4 regions of the Ureibacillus sp. FSL W8-0352 genome follow, and region 3 is predicted to be linked to each of the others. Evidence: riboswitches for the same ligand, from Rfam matches in the RefSeq annotation. Region 3 holds a riboswitch; each other region holds the start of a gene.
The links. A riboswitch is a leader RNA that binds a small molecule or an ion and turns the genes downstream of it on or off. The one in region 3 is predicted to bind cobalamin.
Positions count from the first base shown of each region.

Region 1: linked by a shared signal. The riboswitch ahead of NST98_RS07570 (MATE family efflux transporter) and the one ahead of NST98_RS04230 (glutaredoxin family protein) in region 3 are both predicted to bind cobalamin.
Region 2: linked by a shared signal. The riboswitch ahead of NST98_RS10255 ((2Fe-2S) ferredoxin domain-containing protein) and the one ahead of NST98_RS04230 (glutaredoxin family protein) in region 3 are both predicted to bind cobalamin.
Region 4: linked by a shared signal. The riboswitch ahead of cobT (nicotinate-nucleotide--dimethylbenzimidazole phosphoribosyltransferase) and the one ahead of NST98_RS04230 (glutaredoxin family protein) in region 3 are both predicted to bind cobalamin.

Region 1 covers NZ_JBBOQT010000001.1:1,468,694-1,474,833, forward strand. Annotated here, with positions in the region: gene NST98_RS07565 (ISL3 family transposase) at 1-679, opposite strand, end outside; gene NST98_RS07570 (MATE family efflux transporter) at 839-2,164, opposite strand; cobalamin riboswitch at 2,359-2,553, opposite strand; gene ytaF (sporulation membrane protein YtaF) at 2,769-3,404, shown strand; gene rarD (EamA family transporter RarD) at 3,535-4,464, opposite strand; gene NST98_RS07585 (IS4 family transposase) at 5,359-6,140, shown strand, end outside.
Region 2 covers NZ_JBBOQT010000001.1:2,004,746-2,010,885, forward strand. Annotated here, with positions in the region: gene NST98_RS10245 (energy-coupling factor ABC transporter substrate-binding protein) at 1-266, opposite strand, end outside; partial or broken gene NST98_RS10250 (energy-coupling factor ABC transporter permease) at 268-1,006, opposite strand; gene NST98_RS10255 ((2Fe-2S) ferredoxin domain-containing protein) at 1,003-1,401, opposite strand; cobalamin riboswitch at 1,527-1,718, opposite strand; gene rraA (ribonuclease E activity regulator RraA) at 1,778-2,263, opposite strand; partial or broken gene NST98_RS17320 (transposase) at 2,318-3,573, opposite strand; gene ltrA (group II intron reverse transcriptase/maturase) at 3,688-4,950, opposite strand; gene NST98_RS10280 (lipoate--protein ligase) at 5,597-6,140, opposite strand, start outside.
Region 3 covers NZ_JBBOQT010000001.1:835,500-841,639, forward strand. Annotated here, with positions in the region: gene nrdF (class 1b ribonucleoside-diphosphate reductase subunit beta) at 1-190, opposite strand, end outside; gene nrdE (class 1b ribonucleoside-diphosphate reductase subunit alpha) at 178-2,271, opposite strand; gene nrdI (class Ib ribonucleoside-diphosphate reductase assembly flavoprotein NrdI) at 2,274-2,639, opposite strand; gene NST98_RS04230 (glutaredoxin family protein) at 2,636-2,866, opposite strand; cobalamin riboswitch at 3,002-3,188, opposite strand; gene NST98_RS04235 (bifunctional adenosylcobinamide kinase/adenosylcobinamide-phosphate guanylyltransferase) at 3,308-3,721, opposite strand; gene NST98_RS04240 (histidine phosphatase family protein) at 3,673-4,269, opposite strand; gene cobS (adenosylcobinamide-GDP ribazoletransferase) at 4,242-5,015, opposite strand; gene NST98_RS04250 (bifunctional adenosylcobinamide kinase/adenosylcobinamide-phosphate guanylyltransferase) at 5,027-5,581, opposite strand; gene NST98_RS04255 (Ger(x)C family spore germination protein) at 5,680-6,140, opposite strand, start outside.
Region 4 covers NZ_JBBOQT010000001.1:1,476,144-1,482,283, reverse strand. Annotated here, with positions in the region: partial or broken gene NST98_RS07615 (GTP pyrophosphokinase) at 1-708, shown strand, start outside; gene NST98_RS07610 (hypothetical protein) at 1,169-1,312, shown strand; gene NST98_RS07605 (hypothetical protein) at 1,810-1,953, shown strand; gene cobT (nicotinate-nucleotide--dimethylbenzimidazole phosphoribosyltransferase) at 2,027-3,100, opposite strand; cobalamin riboswitch at 3,192-3,364, opposite strand; gene NST98_RS07595 (ABC transporter ATP-binding protein) at 3,437-5,176, shown strand; partial or broken gene NST98_RS07590 (ABC transporter ATP-binding protein) at 5,169-6,140, shown strand, end outside.

The DNA of each region.
Region 1 (6,140 bases), 630 kb from region 3:
ACATATCGATGACAATCGTTTTTACCGCATCTCTCGCCTTCTTGGAATACCGTAAGAAATACTCTTTGAGGACAGATAATCTCCGGTCCTCCACGATATCCACAATCTCCCCCGTTTCAGAGTCGCAGAAAATAAAGGACATCGCTCCAGCTGCGGATTTCACTGATTTAAACTCATCAAAACACAAATGCTTTGGAAGGTAGTGAACATTTGGTTGATAGTAGCTATAAAAGCTGTCAATGACACGACTGACAGTGGCATGAGAAACATTATGTTTCATCGCAATATCTTTTTCGGATATTTTATCTTTGGCGTTTAAAGCAATCGATACTTTGGTATTGTTGGAAATACAACAGTTTTTAGCCACGACGCTCGTTTTTAAAGTAAACGTGGAATGACAATGTTTACAGAAATAACGCTGTTTACGCAATTTTAAGTAGGTATGAAAACCTGAAATGCTAGGCATTTTAATGAGAGACGTTTTAAAACCGTGTTTAATGATTTGATCATCGAAGACATGTCCACAAGCATAACAAGCTTTTGGTTGATACGTTAACGTCCCATGAAAGACTTTCGCTTTTACTTTTTTGATTGTTTCGGTAGAACAAAAATTTTCATCAAATGTGATATTTTTGTCTTTTATATTGAGTAGGTTTCGTATAGAATGATGGTGAGACATGTGACACAACTCCTTTGGAAAATGTGTTTTGGCGATTACATTTTACCAGAGTTTTGTCACTGTCTCATTTTTTTGTTCAAAAAAATTGGTGCTGGTTTATACTCACCAACACCAAATATTATAGAGCCAAATCTTTTAAATACAGAAATTTTCATCTTGTCACGTCCATTTTTCCCCTGTTCTCTTGAGAAAGATATTGTTGATAAGCTGTTTTAAATAGAGAATAAGAAATACGCTTCGACCGAGGCAAAAAAAGATAAAAGCTAACCATAATCCATGATTTTCATAGTTTGGGATAAAGAAATAATATGCTATTAGAAATACAATTAGAGATAGAATCATTGAATTTCTTATCGGTCCAGTGTATGTACACCCAGTAAATATTCCATAGTAAACAAGTCCAATTCCGATGGCAAAAGGTAGTATTATAAGCCAGACATAATAGTCATGACTCGTCCCAAGCACACTTTCAATATCCGTAAATGCAGATAGGATTGGTTCCTTAAAAAAGATGAGATTCAATGAGATGATGATGCTCAGTACAACGATACAAACATTCGATATAGATAGCATTTCACTAAAGGCTTTGTCATTTTTCTCTCCAGCATATTTCCCTGCAAACACACTAGAGGCATTGGCTAAACCGTCATACAAATAGCAAATGATATAGTGGATTTGGAAAAGCACAGCATTTGCCGCGAGTACTACTGTTCCAAATTCCGCGCCTTTTGCAATAAACATATTGGTCATGACTAAAAGACAAACCGTTCGAATAAAAAGGTCCGCATTGACCCCTATTATTTTTTTAAAGGTTACCTTATCTAATAGTGTGTTTCTTAATTGGAATATTCTCGTTAAACTTAATTTATTCAATACAAAATAGATTCCAAGAATAAACCCATACGCCTGAGCAATTAACGTTGCATAGGCCACTCCTGCAATAGACATTTCAAAGGCAAAGACGAATACAATATCTAAAATTATATTTATGAGATTCATAGATATTTGTAAAAATAAAGTCTCTTTAACATGTTTCCGTCCCATGAGCCATCCTAAGTTCACATAACCTATTAGCACAAAGGGCGCTCCCCAAATTAATATATTAAAATAGGTTGTTGCATGAATGGCCACTTCTGGTGAGGGTTGATAAATTAAGAGTGCTATGTTTTTTATGGCTGATTGAAATGTAATAAAGAGAATACTCAAAATAAGTGCCATTGCGAAGGGGCGAATAAAAGCATCGTATCGGTCTTTTTCTTTTCGACTTCCCAACGATTGTGCCGAAAAACCGGATGTACTCACTCTTAAAAATCCAAATAGCCAATACATTGTGTTAAAAATGACTGTTCCAATTGCTACTCCGCCAAGATATGATGCATTTTCAAGTCTGCCAACTACAGCGGTATCTACTGCTCCAAGTAGTGGCTGGGTAACCGTTGAAATCATAAAAGGGATGGCTAACAGTAGATATTCTTTAAATTTCATAGTTCCCCCCACACACATAATATTGGTCATTTGTAACTGCTTTTGGAATTCAAGAAAATCGCTTTAAGAAAAAGGCAATAAAAAAGGCTATTTAAACCACATTGGTTCAAATGCCCACAAAAGATATATTATTTTAAGTTTCATTAACAGATATACTTTCCGTAAACACTCCTCTCCATATCCCGTGGGTTTTGTGTGTTTTCTTATTATAGGCAGGTCTCCTGACTAACATCATCGCTCTTTGCGTCTTCCCACTATTAAAAGTAGTGACATCATGCAAGTTGCTCTGTATTACAGTGGCGGGTACCGTGTTGGAATTTCACCAAACTTCCCTTTTAAGTTATATCATTGGAATTAATCCATATAACACCTAAATAAGCAATATTAAGTTTCATTTATTATAATACAAAAAAACACAAATGTCTACAATCTTTGTTAGGAATCGATGAGGGTAGTAATAATATTTCTACAGGCCCCTAATCTTACGATAAAAAAGAGAACAAAATGTAATACAAGAACTTCCTCACATCTCCCATAAACATTCATACAATAAGCTTAATCACTAATTAGAGGAGAAAATAGTCTTGCTTTTTTTATTGGATTAATCGTATTAACGGTTGCTGTAAGTTTGGATAGTTTTGGCCTCGGAATTTCTTATGGATTAAGTCGTATTCGCGTTCCATTCATAGCAATATTCATCATCATGTTTTGTTCTGGAATCATGGTTTTAGCATCCATGACTATTGGAAATGTATTAAGTTCGTACTTAACTCCTGAGACTGCAAAAATAATTGGAGGATTCATATTAATTTCCATCGGGCTATTTAATTTAGTGAATGTCATCCGCTCTAAGAAGAGATCACCTGACAATGCTCCAATAAATAAAAGTATTCCACAAGAAAAACAATGGAAAATTCATCTGCAAAAATTAGGGATCATTATTACCATTTTAAAAGAACCACAAGAAGCGGATTTAGATAACTCGGGTGTTATTTCAAAAAAAGAAGCCTTTTTACTTGGTTTGGCCCTATCATTAGATGCTTTTAGTACTGGACTTGGTGCTGCGATGCTCGGCTATCCACCCCTTATATGTGCCATATTCGTTGCCATTATGAGTGGATTGTGTGTTTCCATTGGTATTAAATTAGGGGTGTTTTTGTCGCAAAAAAAGTGGGTTCAGCAAGTGGCATTCTTACCACCATTTATATTGATATCGCTTGGGCTTGCGAGCTTTTTATAGGAAATATACGAAACATTTTATAAGATAAAAAAACCCCTTCTTGACCATTCGAGAAAGGGTTTAATTTCGTTCTAAGAATCGTATTTGTATTGAACTTCATTAATGAAATAAGGATACACAACAATCTTTTCTAAATGCCGCCTACATTTGGATCTCCTGTTGGTTCTTTTCGTTTTTTTATGATTTGACGAATAGTTGGGAAAGTAAAAATAGCTATGGCTAGCCAGATACATGCAAAAGTGATGGCATGATCTATTGTAAATGACTCTCCAAACATAAGTACGCCAAGAATTAAACTAATGGTTGGGGCAATATATTGTATGAACCCGACCATATAAAGTGGAATCTTTTGCGCCCCCATACCAAACCATAAAAGAGGCAAAGCTGTAACGATACCGGATCCGAGTAAAAATAAATCATTTTTCACAGACCCAACTAAAAAACTGTGCTGATCATTAACTCCTAAATACGCTAAAAATAATAGCGCAAAGGGGACCGCAAATAAAGTTTCTAATAATAGGCCTAACATCGAATCTACTTTTATTAATTTTTTAGCCAGTCCATAAAAACCAAAAGATAGTGCTAATACGAGTGCAATCCACGGAAGCTTCCCAATAGATATTGTCATATAAATCACACCGATTCCAGCCAATACGAACGAGACTACCTGCAATTTATTAATTTTTTCACGCAATACAAAAACCCCTAACAAAACAGAGACGAGGGGGTTAATATAGTACCCTAAACTTGCATCGACTATGTGATTTGAATTCACAGCAAATATGTACGTGAGCCAGTTAATACTAATAAATAGAGAAGCAAGAATCAGTCCAAACCATGTCTTTTTCTCACTCATTTCAACTTGAAAGAAGTTTTTTAATTGCTTTCTCTTTAAAATACTCACAATGATTAATACGAAAATCAACGACCAAAGTACACGATGGGCTAATATTTCAAGGGGCGGGACTTCGTCTAAAAACTTCCAGTATATAGGTAGTATCCCCCATACGATATAAGCACCGATTGTAAAGGCAATCCCAATTGTATTTTCACGTTCCATACTTGTTCACCAGTTTCTTATTTTCGAGTATATTAAATACTCCTAAATTGATAAGTAATTATATCATACTCTTGTTATGCTAGTGGAGCTGCTGCTTATATAAGATATATTAGTTTAATTGGTAATGTTGTTGAGTATTATAAATGAAATCCATTAAAAGGATTCATACATTTTTCCCACACTCTTTAAAGATGAGTTTGCGGAAAAATCCAATAGTTTGTTGAGCATCAAAAGTAGTCACGAGGTATTTTCATGCATAAAAAAGACCCTTTCCACCGAAGTGAAAAGAGTCGCGAAACGTATATATTAACGTTTTGAGAAATATACAGATAAATTCTAAGTGTATTGAATACATCTGAATCCATTTATATCAACGTTTTGGGAGTTGTTATATGGATTAAAATGTATGAAAAAGTATTAAAGATGGTATTACTTGAACCAATTTGAACCAATAAGATAGATGTTAGTTGAATACTATAAATTTATTCATTAGAGTGGCTTAAAAATAATTAATAAGAGTCATTTCCTACTATTTACTTGGTTAAATAACTTTTTATTTTTCCTAGTTGTTTTAATTCTTGTTGTTTCATGTAATTTTCCATGAAATCTAAATCTAAATTCCCTTCATTGTTAATAGGTAACATTAATTTATCACTTTTTTGTGAACGTCAACCCCAAATGAACATTTTTTTCTCATTTACGGTGAACACTTTTTGTTAGTTACTCAACTTTCGCAGAGTAATATCTTATTGCAACTCTTGATATGACTGTTTTATATCGTCTTTCATTATTTCTCTTGTTTTTTATTGATTTTATTTTTTTAAAAGAAAAAGACACCTATCTTTTGGTAAAATTATGGTGAACAAACCAAATACCAAAGAAGGTGTCACCATTATGATAACGAAAAAAGATACTTTTGCACAACTACCAAAAGAACTTGAACGAAGATTTTCTGAATTAAATATAGGCAAACATTTGAGAAAAGCGAGAATTACTAAGGGATTTGGTTATTCATGCTTATCTATTTTCCGTCTTATTTTTTTGCTTGTTTTCCAATATAAAAATTGGTTTCAAGCACTTCAAAGTAAGAAAGCCGTGGACTTACCTAAAAAAGATACGATCTACCGTTTTCTAAATTCATCTACTTATGCTTGGCGAACTTTTTTACTTTCCTTATGTCAAGATCTTACTGGACGTATAAAAAAGCTTACATCAAACAACAGAGTGAAGGTGTTTATTGTTGATGATTCACTCTTTTCACGCAACCGAAGCAAGTCTGTTGAACTTCTTTCACGAGTATTTGATCATACAGAGAAACGATTCTATAAGGGGTTTCAGTTGCTTACTCTTGGTTGGTCTGATGGATATTCTTTTCTACCTGTAGACTTTGCTTTATTGAGTTCAGCGAAAAAGGAAAATCAACTTAACGGGGTCGATGAATCCATTGATAAACGCACTTCCGGCTACAAGCGTCGTCTTGAAGCACAACAAGATAAGCCAAGCGTTGTCTCTGCTTTATTGGATCATGCCTTAAATGCAGGAATTACAGCTGATTATGTGTTAATGGATACTTGGTTTACGCATGAGCCTTTGATTGAAAAAATCACGGATAAAGGTTTATTTGTCATTGGTATGGTCAAGCAGCTAAAACAACGTTATTTCATAGATGGTGAAGC
Region 2 (6,140 bases), 1.2 Mb from region 3:
CGGTTCGCCCGGCCTTTATAGACGCCGATAATATAGCCAATAATTCCGGCACCGATTGCCGCCTGCACAGAAAACAGAAACGTTTCCACCTCTCCGCCTGGCGGCTCAAATATGGTTTCCATCCAAGGTTGATAATGAGGAGCGAGCTTCTGAATCATTTTTTCCGCCTGGCCATCCGTGCCGCCAAAATCAGAGTGATGAATGAACAATAACGGCGCTACTACCAGTAAAACAGCAATAGCAAGAAGAAAAAGACTTCGCTTCATATTACACTCCCCTCTCTAACTGATTTAGTTCGCCGCTACTGTAAGTGGTTAAGAAATTCCAAACGACGACCGTAAGCAGCCCTTCTGTAATCGCCAGTGGTATTTGCGTGATAGCAAAAATGCCGGCAAATTTGGCAAACGAAGCGAAAACCCCACCTGTCGCATCCGGGAACGCCAGCGCTAATTGCAATGAGGTGACAACATATGTGGCCAAATCAGAGAAAAATGCAGCGAAAAAAATCGTCCAGCGTCGCGATATATTCTATTTTTTTCTAAAACGATAAATGCCGTAAGCCACAAGCGGGCCGACGTGCCATGGACATGGCATTTGCCCCTAATGTCGTCAATCCGCCATGTGCCAGCAATAACGCTTGAAACAGCAATAAAATGCTTCCCATCACTACCATCGTCCATGGGCCAAACAGCACCGCACCGAGTCCTACCCCCGTTGGATGTGAGCTGCTCCCAGTAACGGATGGAATTTTTAAGGCGGACAGCACAAACGTAAATGCCCCGGACAGCGCAATGAGCAGCTTTAGTTCCGGATGCTCGCGTGTAATCCGAATTAGTGAACGCATACCGATGATCAAAAATGGCAAAAAAACAAGCCACCAAAAAATCGCCCATCCAACAGGCAAAAATCCTTCCATAATATGCATCGCAAATGCCGATGTGCTGCCGGTAAACGTAAAATAGACGACTAAACCGCAAAGGAAAAGGGCGACTTTCCATTTTTTCATGCTTTCGTTCCTCCCGTTGCTTTACATAATTTCGAGATTCCTAGAGGGGCGTTTGATTGTTTTGACATCATCAATCCTTGCTTCTCTTCATAACGGTACGTTATCGTTTCTTCCAACCATTCCCCATCTCGCAAATGCCTTCGCACAAGCTCCCTTGCTTTTTCCGGCGTCACACCGTTGTACCATACGCCTTCAGGGTAAACGATGACTACACACGCGTCTTGGCAACGGCCATTGCAGCGAGTCCGCGTCGTATGTACAATGCCATCTAACTCCAGCATCGCGATTTCTTCGCGGATGGCAAGCGTTACTTCTTCTCCCCCTTTACGCATGCAGCTGCCTCCATTGCAAATCAGCACATGATGTTTCATTCCGATTAAGTTCCATGTTGTCATGTTGAGTCTCTCCTTTTTTGCAAAATAAAAAGCACCTCTATACGCAGAGGTGCAGAAAAATGCATACAAATATAGAAAAAAAAGTATACCATTCTCCCGCACGTCTACCTATAATCCCGTAGGTATCCGTCCGAACAAATAAGGCAGGTCTCCTGACTTAGGATCATCGCTTTATTGCGCCTTCCCGAAGTTTCCTTCAGTGACATGATGCAACAAAGCTCCCCATCACAGTGGCGGGTACCGTGACGGATTTTCACCGTACTTCCCTTTTAAGCCTATTCTCTAATGAGAAAGGCACCTTATTTGTTTGGCATATAATGTCGATTTTTCAAAGAACATTTCTGTTATTCATAGTAGTACAAATTTTCAAACATCGTCAACCACTTTTTTTCAATAAGTCCGTTTTCGCCAATACAATCCCGTCTTGATCAGCGTACACATAGGCGCCTGGCTCCCAACGAACGTCGCCAAATTCGAGCGCAATGTCCCGTTTTCCCTTTCCTTCTTTTTTGCTTTTCACCGGGCAAGTGCCAATCGCCATCACCCCAAGCGGCATATTGGCGATTTCTGCGGAATCGCGAATGCATCCGTGAATAATCACCCCGGCAAGCCCGCGCTCACAAGCGATCTGGGCAAGACGGTCTCCGAGCAGCGCGCAATTTCGCGAACCTTTTCCGTCTACGACCAATACGGTGCCCGCTGGAACAGTTTCGAGCGCCTCACGAACGAGCACATTATCTTCAAATACATCGACCGTCGCGATCGGTCCGGAAAATTCCGCTTTGCCGCCGTAAGATTGCATCGGCAGCTGGCATACTTGCAATTCACTTAAAAATTCATCGCATAAATCAGCTGTTTTCATCACAATCTCCTCCTTGCCATGTCTTATATTTGACATCCTTTGTCAAAACTCCTTCTGCTGGACTCCACGGTATCGTGTTAAACGAAGACCGTGGAGTTCTTTGCTTTCGGCGAAACTTCGCTCAATCGTCGATGGACGTACCGATCGCAACACTTTTCCTCTCATCGATAATCGTTGTTTCCGCATTCGTTCGTAGATATCTTGATGAACGGAAACTCGAAATACACGATCCTTTGCGCCTTTTGCGGCAGGACATCCCACACAACTTCCTTTTACTGCTGGTTTGTACTCATGATATCCAGAACGGGTGGACGTGGAATACGTGAACTTTACGCCACAGGGACACGCATACACATCGTCTGTGACTTGCTGGAACTTTACGGAACGACAATCGGGATGTTCCTTTCGATGAAAACGTCGATACGACATATACGCCAAAATCCCTTTTTTCTCTAATTCTCTTGCTAGTCGGGCGTTATAATAGCCAGCGTCTAACACGATTTCTTTAGGAGAATATCCTACTCGATGTTGAACACGCTCGATTCGCTCCATCAAAATACGATGACCAGGCACGGTGGCGGCAGTCACGTAAGCATCCAAAATAAAATTATGCAAGGTGTCAACGATTCGATGATCGTGGAACGCAAAGAGACCACGCGGATCATGTTTGACCGATAGCCCAGCATCTGGATCTGTGACGCTACAGATCATCTTTTTGGTTACCAGCTTCTCTGCTTTGGGAGCTAACGTTTTTTTCCATGCTGTTGTCGTTTTTCATTGACCAGTTGTAACACGTCCTCGTCTTCTTTCTCCACCATCGTCTGAATCACTTGGATGCGTTTCAGTCTATTGGCGTTCGCTTTTAACTCTGTTTCATCCGTTGCCCATGTCTCTGGAGACAAGAACCCATCTTCTTGAATCCGTTGAAGGACATGATCCAATAACGCTTCCCATACACCGGGATCGACCCGATGGCGAAGAAACTTGGAAACGCTGGAGTGGCAAGGGACTTTATCGGTGGGGGAAATACCTAAAAACCAGCGATATGTGGCGTGTTGCTGGATTTGTTTACAGGTAAACCGAACGGATCGAAACCCTTCCAGATACTGAATCATGAGGATTTTTACAAAAATCAATGGATCAATCGTAGGGCGACCAATGGTACTTGGATAAAATGGTTCAAGTAACTGATATACATGATTCCAATCCATCAATTTGTCGATTTGAACCAAGATATGGTTAGGATCATACATGGATTCATAAGCTTGACGATTTTGTTGAATCTCTAAGTTCGATTGGTAGTAGTACATAAGTGGTTTCTCCTAATCAGTTGTTTTCTCAACATATATCATCGAGTAGGAGGGAGCGATTAACTCCCGTCCTCTCACACCACCGTACGTACGGTTCCGTATACGGCGGTTCAATTAAGATAATTGACGCAAGTTTTCATAACGAGCTTCAAGACTTTTCAGCCCTTGGTTTCTCCAATAGGAGTTACCAAGGGTTCTGTGTAATATTGGACTTTTTGAAATACGCCAATAACTCTTCCGAGTATTTCCCCATTCATACGCTTGCCATTGTGGTACGCCAAGTTGAATAAGGTTGCGTATCTTTGTTTTCGGTTTCTTCCAGTTCTTCCATAGACACATTCGAAGTCTTCTACGAATCCATTTATCTAATTCAGGGAATATAGATTTGGTGTCTGCTAACGCAAAATATCCACACCATCCCATTAGATATTGATTCAGTTTCTGAATGCGGTATTCCATCGGGTAGGGCATCTTGCGTGATGTGATTTCACGAACTTTATTCTTCATTCGTTTAAGGCTTTCTTTTGCGATACGAACCTTTGGCTCTTTATGATAGGTAAAGCTAAATCCTAGAAACTTACGTTTCCATGGACGGTCGACCGCTGATTTCTTTTCATTTACTTTCAGTCGTAGTTTTCCTTCAATAAATCGCTGGATACTTGCCATTGTGCGAAGTCCTGCTCGTTTACTTTTCACGTAAATGTTACAGTCATCCGCATATCGAACGAATTTGTGTCCTCTTCTTTCCAATTCTTTATCTAGTTCATCTAGTACAATGTTAGATAGTAGCGGACTTAATGGTCCTCCTTGTGGAGTTCCTTCTAATGTGCTTGACACCACACCATTAATCATGACGCCCGATTGTAAATACTTACGAATCAATTTCAGTAATGGTTTATCTTGGATTCTCTTCGCGAGTGTACCCATTAATCTGTCATGGTTGACCTTATCAAAGAATTTCTCCAAGTCCATATCTACAACCCATCGATATCCATCTCTTATATATTCTTTCGCTTTCCTCACCGCATCATGAGCACTTCGGTTTGGTCGAAATCCGTAGCTGTTTTCAGAGAATGTAGGGTCATACACTTTTGAAAGTACTTGGGCGATTGCTTGTTGAATCAAACGGTCTGTTACGGTAGGGATTCCTAGTAAACGAACACCGCCATCAGGTTTCGGGATTTCGACTCTGCGGACTGGCATCGGTTCATAAGTTCCCTTGAGAATTGCTTCTTTAATCGATAGCCAGTTTTCAACTATGTGCTGTCGTAGATTTTGTACGGGCATCATATCTACTCCGTGGCTTCCTTTATTCTGTTCTACACGTTTTAGTGCTTGAAGCATGTTCTCCCGTGACAGGATTTGATTCAAAAGCATCGTTATTCTCCTTCCGTGAATAGCTTGTCTTCTTATGCCAGTGGTCACTCCACCCTCCAAGAGGTCCCCCACGGGATTCACCGCTTCCTCCCTCAAGTGAGGTACTACGTTTTCTGTGTTCATCATGACTCACTGAATGCCAAGGGCTATTCTCTCTTAATTGTTCGGTCCTTCTCAGTTGTTCTAGACCAACTAATACTATGACCTCTGCTGACTTCTGATGGTTCAGCTACTTATCACTAAGTAGGTTATGAAGTGTACTTCACGTATCCATCAGACCTCCCTGGGTAAGAATGTAATCTTTCCTTCCATCTATCTGCTTCATTTACTCTGTATCACCTTCGGCAGAAAGGACTTTGTTTTGTTGTGCAAACTCATCCAATGATACCTAGCCTTGTATGAAGTTCGTGTTCCTCAGACCGGAAGTTTGCCGCTCGCTTCCTTCAGATTCCGCGTCACCACAGACACCCTTGCGTTAAGCTAACCGTTACTTCTGCCTTCACGGCTCGGGACTTGCACCCTATAGATTACATCCATGCCAGGCGCACACACATGAAAAAGAACGAACTTCTTTAACCGGAAATTCGTTCTTTTTTTATTTCAGCCTTTGCTGTTAATATTCAACTGTTAGCTTAACTTTAACTACTTAATAAATTAATTGTAAGAAATCGTCCATCGTTACGCCGCCGAAATATCTGGAAATATCAACATCCGCTAAAGCTTCTTCAATATCTTTATTAGCATAGCGTACACCAACTAAACGTTGCTCGATTTCTTCTACGTCTTCCATGCCAAAGAAATCACCAAAAATCTTAATTTCTTCAATGATTCCTTTGTTCACTTCTAAACGAATATCAATTTCCCCAGATGGGAAGCGCTTTTGCTTTTGCATATTAAAGCGCGGTGATTTTCCATAGTTCCATTCCCATTTTTGGTAGCGTTCTTTCGATATCGTATGAATATTTTCCCAATCTTGTTCTGACAGCTCGTAATATCGGATATTCTCCTCGCCACCGAAAATCGATTTCAAAATTTCCATTCGGAACTGTTCTACCGTAATTTTTTCCGGCAAGAAATCAATGATGTTTGCTACACGTGAACGTACGGATTTAATGCCTTTTGATTCAATTTTGTCTTGCTTTACTTTTAATGAATTTACCACCGCATCCAGATCTAGATTGAACATCAAT
Region 3 (6,140 bases):
GCAGCGTCAGTCCACCAAACACTTTTTTGTATGTTTCTTGATGCTCAAAATTTCTCCATTGTTGAATATCCTTTGAAACTGCAATTTCTTCTGGAAACCACATTTGTTTCCATTGTTGATCCCAAAAAATTTTAGCAAGACTGCTTGCTGACTGATTCCAATTGACTGCTTCGTATGTTAAATTGTACATGCTACACATTCCTCCAGTGATTGTAATCGTTGGCGTACATAATAGACCGTTTTGATTCCTCGCATCCAAGCATAAATATAGGCTTTCGCTAATTGTTCCGTCGTCCACTTGTCTGTTACATATAAAGTCATTGAGATACCTTGATCAACATGCTTTTGTGCAGCGACATATAAATCAATGATTTTATAGACATTCATGTCATATGCTTCTACGTATAAATGTTGATTGTCATTATTTAAAAATGGCATTGGATAAATCGTGCGGCTATCTGCATAATCTCGTATCTCTACTCGCTCAGTAATGGGTGCAATGGATGCCGTGCAAGAACGAACGTAAGAAATCGAGCCGGTTGGTGCGATTGCTAACCGATAAGCATTAAATAATCCGTATTTCATTATATCTTCTTTCAATTTTCTCCACATTTCTTTTGTAATGATTGGAACATTACCTAAAGCTTTTTTCACCAATTCACTAGGTTCCTTTTCCAATTTATTCACGTACTTTTCAAAATAATGACCATTTGCATATTCGCTTATTTCAAATCCGTAAAAAGTTTCACCTTTTTCTTTCGCAAGTAGCATCGATGCTTTTAATGAAAAGAAGTTCAATGCTTCCATAAAGTAATCGATAAATTCAATTGATTCTTTTGAACCATATAATATATTTTGAGTTACAAGATGTCCGTGCAAATTCATAACACCTAATCCGACAGAATGCATCATCTGGTTTGCTTTTTTTACAGATGGAACGTTTTTTATATTGGTCATTAAAGACACTTGTGTTAACAAACGCATGGCTGTATCTACTAACTCTTCAAAATCATGAAACTTTGTCGCATGGTGAATATCTAATGATCCAAGATTGCAAGATACGTCTAATCCATATTCATTTGGTGTATCTTGATCATTAATGATGCTCGTTTGTTGAACTTGTAAAATTTCAGTACAGAGGTTGGACATTTTGACTCTTCCAAGTTTTTTTAGTGGATGTTGTTTATTTACATTATCATCAAATATTTCAAAAGGATATCCGGATTCGAATTGGCTCTTTTTGATTTCCGTATATAGTTTTCTAGCATTGATTTGCTTTAACTTTCGTATATTTGGGTTGTTCAACAACTCCCCGTACATTTCCGTTATGCTTATTTCAGACATTCTTTTTCCGTATTCTCGATAAATATCATAAGGACTAAAAAGAACGATATCTTCATCTTTTTTCATCAGTTCAAAAAATATATCTGGAATAATGACACCAGTCGATAAAGTTTGTAACCGAATTTTTTCGTCGGCATTCGGCTTCTTAGAAGAAATAAATTCTTCAATATCCGCGTGGAAAATATTTAAATAAGCAACACCTGAACCATTCCGTTGTCCTAATTGATTGGAATAAGAAAAGGCATTTTCTAATAATTTTGCAACGGGCATAACACCGCTTGCCCGATTGGCGATACCTTTTATCGGATCACCCAAAGGTCTTAAATCCGTTAAATTTACCCCTACCCCTCCGCCAAGCCTTGAGAGTTCTAAACAATAACCGAGGTTTTCTGCAATGCTATTCATCGAATCATCCATGGATAATTTAAAACAACTTACCAATTCCCCACGCGCTTTTTTACCGCTATTCAGTGTGGTTGGTGTTGCTGGTTGAAAAGCCTCCATCATCGCACGAATTGCTTTTTCTGCCAACAATTCATCACCATTCGCTAAATATAAGGCGATAATGCTCATCCGATCCTCATAAGTTTCTAAAATTTCTTTTCCATCTCGACTTTTCATTGCGTAACTTTCAAAAAATTTGCTCGCGCTCATAAATGTTTGAAATCGAAAACGATAAGAATACGCAATGTCAAAAATTTTATTTATAAATTCGAAAGAATATTTTTGTAAAAATTCTTTCTCATAATATCCTTCTTCAATGAAAAAGCGAATCTTTTCTTCCAAACTAGAAAACTTCCGCATTTTCTGATTAACATGTTCGATAAAATATTGACGAGTAGCCTCTCGATCTTTCTCTAAATCAATTTTTCCTGTTTGGTGGTAGTGATTCAAAATTTCATTATTCAAAGTTAAATAGCTTTTCATCACTAAATCTCCTTTTGAATTACTCTGTTATAATAATCAATTATGGCATCATAATTTTTCTGAAATCCGCGTAATTCTATCTTTTGAACAATGGGAATTCCGTACCTTTCGTTAATCAAATGAGCAGAACGGCAAAAATAAGCATGGCCGAAATTCGAGTTCCCACTTGCAATAACACCCTTACAGAAACGAACATTATGTTGTAAAAACGTTTCCACGTTTCGTGGTACTTCGCCTAATCCATCGGTATAGGTGAACAATAAGAAGGGTTCATTCAAAATAAGATCATCGCGAATTTCAATGTGGGGTAATTCTAATTGATGAACGATAAAACGCACGTTGCCCGTTCGAGAAGCATAAGCAATCATACTGTGATCCTGCTAATGAATTTTTTTATATTTTCTATGTTATCCATTAGCTCTCCATCGATTTCGATTACAGGGACAGAAAGGAATCCAGCATTCAATAATTTTTCTTTCGCTTCTTCATTGTGATCAATCAAAATTTCTTCATATTTCCCTTCATAACCAAGTTGATTTAATTCGTATTTCATCAACAAACATTTTGGGCAAACTTTTTTTGAATATAATTTCATTTCCTTCTCCCTTTCTACCATTCTTTTATGAAAATAAAAAAGCCATACCTTTTTCGGTATGGCTTTGAAATGGAAACAGTCAGGTACTAGGAAATGGACCGTCTTGCTTCCATTTCCTAGCCCCCGAAGAAATGAGCAATTCACGTTTATTAGGCAGGTCTCCTGGCTTATGCTTCATCCTCCAAGTTCCCTTCCCATACAAATTTGTACAGTGGATTTGAACTTTTCGTCAGCAATTACAGTTGCGGGGACAGCGTCAGATTTTCACTGACTTCCCTTTTAATCTACTATATATAGTAGAACCTAATAAACGAAATGCTATATATTGTGTTTTCGTGTTTCATTGTAACATGTAGTATTGTTAATTACAAGCTTATTTGGTAAATGATACAGTATCTACTAAAATCATTCACTCGATACGTAGAACTTAAGAACGGTTGGTTAATTTTCCTCTTTTAATATCTCAGGAATACCATACCAAACGCGAATGACTTTCTCACTTTTCTCAAAAAGTTGTTGATACAATCTACCACAAGTATCTCTCAAATGACGATCCTCTTTTGAAAGCGGCACTATTCCACGTCCGATATCCGTACAAATACAAATTAGGTTTGTCTTATAATCTAAATTCATTAATTTCCCCATTATTTGTGATACGATTTCATCTTCCGATAAATCCGGGACGAGCAAAATCATTTTTTCAAAACTACCTATAATAACGTATTCATCTTTTGTAAAAGGGCCTTCCGGTATTTCGCCTTCATAAAAATAACAGCGATTCGCACCTATTTCTTTTAACATGTTACTTACAAATTTTCGTTTACCATTATAGGCGCCTCCAATAACTGATTGCATTCTCTTCCCCCTTTCAAAGATTCAATATCGTCCCAACATAGGGTATAAATCATCCGATGCTGTGCATTAACATCTTGAAAACTTTTCTCTTTTTGAAATTTCGATAGGATAACACGAATGACACCACCGTGGACGACAAACACATATTCTCCACCACAGCTCACGATTTGATGAAAACAATTTAAAATCCGTTCTTTAAACGAAACAAAAGATTCACCATTTGGTGGCGCAGCTTTCTCTGGTGAATCAATCCACTGCCGATACGCTGGATTATCTTTTAATTCATCATAAGTTTTCATTTCAAAATCTCCAAAATGTAATTCCCTTAATTGAAAAAAAGGATGGTATTTTGCCTCGGGGAAATAAAGTTGCGCTGTTTCTATGCAGCGCTTTAAGTCACTGCCAAATACATCCTTAGTATGAATCGGTACTTGACAATTTGCTGTTTGTATGTATATCGATTCATTCGTCCATCCAATATATTTTCGCTCTAAATTCGCTTTCGTTTTTTCATGCCGAATTAAATGAACAGTAACAGCATTCCCCATAATGCCAATTCCATCCCTTCATATAAAGCACCTAGCAAGTCTCCCGTCATTCCGCCAAAATGGCGATATGTCCAATGCCGATAAATCCAAGTCATCACAAACATGCTAAATGTTAAAACAAATAGTTTATATTCATTTAACACAAAACCTGTTATGAGGATAATGAATATATAACACGCAATATAAATCCATAACGATTTTGCCTTCACATGTTTTTTAAAGTAGGCTGCCAATCCAGATTCCTTCACATTTACTGACAGATTGAAATAAATCAATATTGCTAATCGACATAAGACAGGTATGATGATAAAAAATAAATAAAAGTTTGTTGGGCGCTGATGTAAATACTCATAAAATATGCCGATTTTTAGTAGAACAATGAGCACTAGATTAATAGCACCAAAAGCTCCAATACGGGAATCGCTTAATATTTCTAGTCGTTTTTCTTTATCTCTATAAGAAAAATAAGCATCGCTTAAATCGATCCAACCATCGAGATGCAACCCACCCGTCATCATAATATTGATAATGACAATGATAATTGCTAAGAAAAGTGGAGTAAAATTGAAATAAACATCATTCAGTAGAATGACAAGTACAACGATTACCCCCATAAAGAAGCTAATGAAAGGCATTGTGCCAAACATCGCTGTAACAGTTTTATTATTCATTGGAAGTGTCTTCCGAATGGGGAAAGAAGTAAAAAATTGAAGAGATAATAATAACCCTACAATAATATTTTTCACAAAAACACCGCCTATTTTCTGCGTACGCGAATACCATAATCCAACTCATATGCTTCATCACAAATTGAGACAATCCATTGATGAAGAGTTCCGAGGAGTTTTCGATATAGTTGGACTTCTTGGAATGAAGATGGTACTTCATCAAGCACTTCATTTGAAACAATTAAGATGATAACACCATTTTCTTTCCATTGCGTTATTGCCTGTTGAAACTGATGCATCCAATGATAGATTGTATGTAATCGGTCTTCTTTTAAATGTTCGGTCTTGTATAAAATATTGTTCAGCCAAGTTGTTATACAATCCCATAATACAATGTCATTCTCTTGAAACCTTTGTACAGGCAAGTCATCAATTACGTCTATTGTATACCATGGCTTTTTCGAGCGTTCTCGATCCTTTTGATGGCGAACAATTCTTCTTTTCATTTCTTCATCGAAGGGGACACCGGAAGCTAAATAATAAAGGCCTTTTTGGTTTTGGTCGAAAAACTTGACAGCCACACTTTCTGCAAAGGAACTTTTACCACTTCGAACCCCGCCTGTAATAAAAATGATTTTTCCCATTCTCTTCCCTCCTCTAATCTATTTTCCCCCAAAAATTAGAGCTGTCCAAAATGAGTATATCATTTTATGGACAGCCTGCGAAAAATATATTTTATTTATCATTTCCATTCCATTCCGACACGCAAAATCTTATAATCCATTTTGACTTGAATATCCATCTCTTTATAAATTTCACGCCAAGCATCTTCTGTTTTTACATTTTCTTCCCAATATTTCGGATGATATGCACGCACCCTTGCACCAATTGCAAGTATATCCGATTCATCTTGCTGCAATTTTTTCACTAGACTATTTAAGGCTTTTCCTCCCAACTCAGATGCTGATTTTTCAAGTTCTTGCAATTTTTCTTTACTTAAATCATTCGTATAAAGTTGTTCTTCAACAAAACCTTCTACTTTGACATCGATCAATACTTTCGGTTTTCCGTCTTGAATTTCTACTGAGATTTTTGAAATTCTTTTGAATGGCTTTACAAGATAAACCCCTTTTTTATCACCAGGTACAATTACATTAGAATAACCAGCAGGATTTATTCCCTGCATCGCTAAAATAGCTCCTG
Region 4 (6,140 bases), 640 kb from region 3:
AGAAAAAAGTCTACTATCAAATGAGTTCCTTCAAGTTCGAACAGAAATGACTCGTTTTGGTATGGCTTATAAATTTGCCCTTGAAGAAATTTCAACGAAAGTAAATATATTAAAGGAAGAATTTCGACTAACTCATGAATACAATCCGATAGAGCATGTGAATACACGAATTAAAACCGTAGAAAGCATCATTAAAAAGGCGGAAAAGAAGAAAATTCCCCTCACTTTAGAGTCTATTAAGGAAAATATTCGTGATATTGCAGGCATTCGCATCATTTGCTCTTTTGTTTCTGATATTTATCGCATTAGTGAAATGATTCAAAAACAATCAGATATTCAAGTGATAGAAATAAAAGATTATATAAAAAACCCGAAGCCTAATGGTTATCAAAGCCTCCATATTGTCATGAAAATACCTGTGTATATGTCGGACCGTAAAGAAAATGTGTTTGTAGAAATGCAAATACGTACGATTGCAATGGATTTTTGGGCGAGTCTAGAGCATAAAATATATTACAAGTACAATCGTCAAATACCAGAACGAATAAAAGAAGAATTAAAAATGCGGCATTAACGGCAGCTGAATTAGATCAAAAAATGGAGAAAATTAATCAAGAGGTCAATATTTTAAAGGATCAAGAAAATCAACTAACGCAGTATATACATAAACCAACAACCGTCGTAAACCTATTAGATTTGAGAAAATAAGAATGGGCTTCCAAATAACTTGGAAGCCCATTCTTAATGTGCGCCCGGCATGTACATGAACTATAGGGTGTAAGTCCCGAACCCCGAAGACAGAAGTAGAGGTTAGCCAAGAGCAAGGGTGTCCGTGGTGACGCGGAATCTGAAGGAAGCTGGAGGCAAAACACCGGTCCGAGGAACACGAACCTCATATAAGGCTAGGTATGATTGAGTGAGTTTGCGTAACAAAACAAAGCTCTTTCTGTCGAAGGTCATATCGAGTAAATGAGGCGGATAGATGGTGTGAAAGTGCATGTACTTACCCGGGGAGGTCTGGCGGATAGGTGAAGTTCGCTTCATAACCTACTTAGTGATAAGTAGCTGAACCGTCAGAAGTCAGCAGAGGTCATAGTATTAGTTGGTTTAGAACTACTAAGAAGGACCGAACAATTAAGAGAGAATAGCCCTTGGCATTCAGTGAGTCATGATGAACACAGAAAACGTAGTACCTCACTTGAGGAAGGAAGCGGTGAATCCCGTGGGAGACCTCTTGGAGGGTGGAGTGACCACTGGCATAAGAAGACAAGCTATTCACGGAAGTTATGAAAACTTGCGTCAATTATCTTAATTGAACCGCCGTATACGGAACCGTACGTACGGTGGTGTGAGAGGACGGGAGCTAATCACTCCCTCCTACTCGATTGTGCGCCCGGCATGTACATGAACTATAGGGTGTAAGTCCCGAACCCCGAAGACAGAAGTAGAGGTTAGCCAAGAGCAAGGGTGTCCGTGGTGACGCGGAATCTGAAGGAAGCTGGAGGCAAAACACCGGTCCGAGGAACACGAACCTCATATAAGGCTAGGTATGATTGAGTGAGTTTGCGAAACAAAACAAAGCTCTTTCTGTCGAAGGTCATATCGAGTAAATGAGGCGGATAGATGGTGTGAAAGTGCATGTACTTACCCGGGGAGGTCTGGCGGATAGGTGAAGTTCGCTTCATAACCTACTTAGTGATAAGTAGCTGAACCGTCAGAAGTCAGCAGAGGTCATAGTATTAGTTGGTTTAGAACTACTAAGAAGGACCGAACAATTAAGAGAGAATAGCCCTTGGCATTCAGTGAGTCATGATGAACACAGAAAACATAGTACCTCACTTGAGGAAGGAAGCGGTGAATCCCGTGGGAGTCCTCTTGGAGGGTGGAGTGACCACTGGCATAAAGAGAACAGCTATTCACGGAAGTTATGAAAACTTGCGTCAATTATCTTAATTGAACCGCCGTATACGGAACCGTACGTACGGTGGTGTGAGAGGACGGGAGCTAATCACTCCCTCCTACTCGATTAAATCGATTGTTGTTTTGACATAATTTGTTGCATATATTGTTGGGATTCTTCTAAAGTTGTCATATGATTCATCATTGCGCTTGCTGCATCAAGTAATGGGAATGCTAATGCAGCCCCGGAACCTTCACCTAAACACATATTCATATGTAACAATGGTTCTATCCCTAACACTTGATTTGCAATTTTTGCACCAAGCTCTTCAGAAAAATGAGAAGGTATAATATAATCTTTTACTTTCGGTTCTAGTTGATACGCAATGAGTGCAGCAACTGTTGAAATAAACCCATCAATGACTACAGGTACTCGATTTGCAGCAGCACTTAATACAACTCCCGCCATCCCACCTAATTCCAAACCACCAACTTTTGATAGAACATCAATGGCATCGTCAGGGTTCGGTTGATTTACTTGAATTGCTTGTCGAATGACCGATATTTTGTGTTCAATACTGTCTACACCAGCTCCTTTTCCCGTAACGATAGAAGGATCACATTGATGGAAAACAGATAAAACTGCGGAGCTAGCAGTTGTATTGCAAATGCCCATTTCTCCCGTGGCAAGTACATTCATACCATTTTTTATTTGTTCATTAGCAACTTCAATACCAACTTCAATCGATTGAATTGCTTCCTCTCTCGTCATTGCAGGGCCTTTTGCCATATTGTCTGTTCCGTATTTTACTTTTTTAATAATGACCCCTGCATCTTTAGGTAAGTCTTCTTTTATACCTACATCTACGGGAATCACTTTAGCTCCAGCAGACTTTGCAATGACACATACCCCAGTAAATCCTTTAGCAAAACCAAGAGATTGCATTACTGTTACAAATTGAGGATTATTTGAAACATTTTCTTCATGGACTCCATGATCCGCAGCTAATGAAATAACCGCTTTATTCGTTACATCCAGCTCAAGTTTTCTATAAATCCCCGCCAGTTGAATTGCGATAGATTCTAACTTTCCTAAACTTTTTAACGGTTTACAAAGAGCATCAACTTTTTGTTGGGCTTGTTCCGCAATGTTCTTGTCTAATCCCTTAATCTGTTTTAATGTAGCGTTTAATAATTCCATAAAATCTCCTCCATATTTCAGTTAATAAAAAAGGAAAAGTCCGCAGTTTATTCCATAACAAAATAAACTACAGACTTTTCCATCGTACTGTATGTATACGCGTAATTAGGCAGGTCTCCTGGCTTAGGTTCATCACATATATGGGCCTTCCCAGTTTCCTAGTGGCATTTCCATATTGCTCTCCATTACAGTGGTGGGACCGCTAAAGATTTTCACTTTATTCCCTATTCTCCCTTAACGGGCACCTAATTACAGCTATTTACTTTTAAAATAAATGTATAATGAAGTGGTATTATAGTCAAGGATTCAAGAATCTATATGGAAGAGGAGTTATCAATGGTAGCTGCATTAAAGCTTATAAAATATTTAAAACCATATAAACATTTTGCTATATTAGCTCCGCTATTGATGGTATTAGAGGTGGCGATGGATTTAATTCAGCCTACGATTATTCACAAAATTATCGATGAAGGAATCGCAAATAATGACACATCCTACATCATTATGATGTTTATTGCCATTTTGCTATGTGCTTTTATAGGATGGCTTACCGGGGCTGGTTGTGGCTATTATAGTTCGAAAGCTGCTGTAAATTTTGCAACAGATATAAGAGCAGATTTATATGAAACGATTACATACTTTTCTAATAGTAATAAAGATAAATTTACGTTAGGTAAGCTGATCACGAATTTAACGAATGACGTGGAAATGTTACAAAAAGCATTAATAATGCTTTTAAAAGTTTTTGTCCGTGGTCCTTTAATGTTTATTGGAGCAGTAATCGTTGTTTTCTTTACTGCAAGAGAGTTATTTCCGGTGTTATTTTTTGTAGTTCCAGTATTAATCATTAGTTTATATGTATTTATTAAATTATCGATAGTGTTGTTTCGAAAAGTACAAGAAGCGATGGACCAAATTAATACTCGGGTACAAGAAAACCTTGCAGGAATTCGTGTCATTAAAGCATTTAACCGAATGGCGTTTCAAGTAAAGCAATTTAAAGTAGTAAACGATCGCATAACGAAACGGAATATGACAGCAGATCAAGTTGTAGCTGCGTTAATGCCAATTACTCAGTTCGTTGTAAATATCGGAATTGTTTTAGCGCTAATGCTAGGGGTAGTGAAAGTTGAAGCAGGTACAATTGAAATTGGGGTAATCGTTGCATTTATCAACTATTTAATGATGATAATGAACGGTTTAATGAGCTCCAGCAACGTACTTATTCAAATTGCTCGTGCCATTCCAAGTGCGGAACGAGTTGTAGACGTATTAGAGGAAAGCCCGGATATTACCAATGTAAAAAATCCAGTTACTAAAGAAATTAAAGGCGATGTGAAATTTGAACACGTGAGTTTTTCTTATACGAAACTAGGAGAGCCAGTATTAAAAGATATTTCATTTGAAGTGAAAGCCGGTAGTACGGTCGGTATTATCGGGATGACAGGGAGTGGGAAATCGACTCTCATTAAGTTGCTTGCCCGTTTAATGGATGTAGATGAAGGAACGATTTACATTGACGGTATTCCAATCCAACAATACAACATTGAAACTTTACGAAATTCATTAGCCTTCGCTCTACAAAAGGCAACGTTATTCTCTACAACGATTGAAGAAAACTTGAAATATGGAAAAAATGATGCATCCAAAAAGGAGATACAAGAGGCGTTAATCGCATCAAATGCTTTTGAATTCGTTGAAAAATTAGATTATAAAGAACAACACGAACTAACACAAGGAGCAACGAATTTATCTGGAGGACAAAAACAACGTCTAGCGATGAGTCGTGCCCTCATTCGAAAGCCAAAAATATTAGTGTTAGATGATACAACGTCTGCAGTAGATAGTATTTCAGAAAAAATCATTCAAAATAATATGAAAGAAAATAATAGTGAAAGTACGAAATTTATCGTATCGTCAAAAATTTCTTCCATTCAACATGCGGACTTAATAATTGTGCTAGAAGACGGCCGCATTGTTGCGAAAGGAACTCATGATGAATTGTTGGAGACAAATATATATTACAAAGAAATTGTAGCAACTCAAGTGAATAATGGAGGTGCTATTCATGAATAGATTACAGGAGTCCATTTCCGGAAGAGGAGGCGGTCGTGGGCAAGGACCGACGGCAAAGCCGAAAAATCAAAAAGAAACATTAAAACGGATTTGGAGCTACTTAAAATTACAAAGATTGGGCATTGTTTCTGTAATATTGTTAGTGTTTATTACTTCTATTTTAAGCATTTTAGGACCTTTGCTTATTGGAATAATCATCGATGAATATATTTTACCCCTCGATATTGAAGGAACCATTCGGATGGGGATTTTACTTGCAGCAATATTTATAGTTTCTTCTATATTAACATGGTTGCAAACGTTTATAATGATCCGGGCAACGTTAAAAACAATTCAACATTTAAGGATGTTATTGTTTGAAAAAATACAATCATTGCCCATTCCTTTTTTCGATAAAAAGCAGCAAGGGGATTTAATGAGTCGTATGACAAACGACATCGATAATTTAAATTTTGCTCTTTCTCAAAGTGTCATTCAAATCGTTTCTTCTATTTTAACGATCGTTGGGACTGCTATTGCAATGGTGTATTTAAATTGGATGTTAGCGATAGTTACACTATGTGTCATCCCATTAATTTTTTGGACGACAAAACAAATCGTAAAGCGTAGTAGTGTGAATTACAGAAATCGACAACGGGATTTAGGAAACTTAAATGGATTTATAGAAGAAACTATTTCAAATTCAGAAATCGTTACTCTTTTTGGAAAGGAAAAGCAAACAATTCAACAATTTAAAGAAAGAAATGAGAAGTTGCGCTATTCTGCAATGCAATCGGAAATCGTTTCAGGTTTTCTACCTCCAACAAATAACTTTATAAATAATATTGGACAAGGCTTAATTGTTGGAGTTGGTGCTGTACTGGCAGTCAATTCCCTCGTAACAGTTGGTGTCATTGCTGCCTTTATAACATATGCAAGACAGTTTTTTAGGCCGATCAATCAACTATCGAACTTGATAAATACT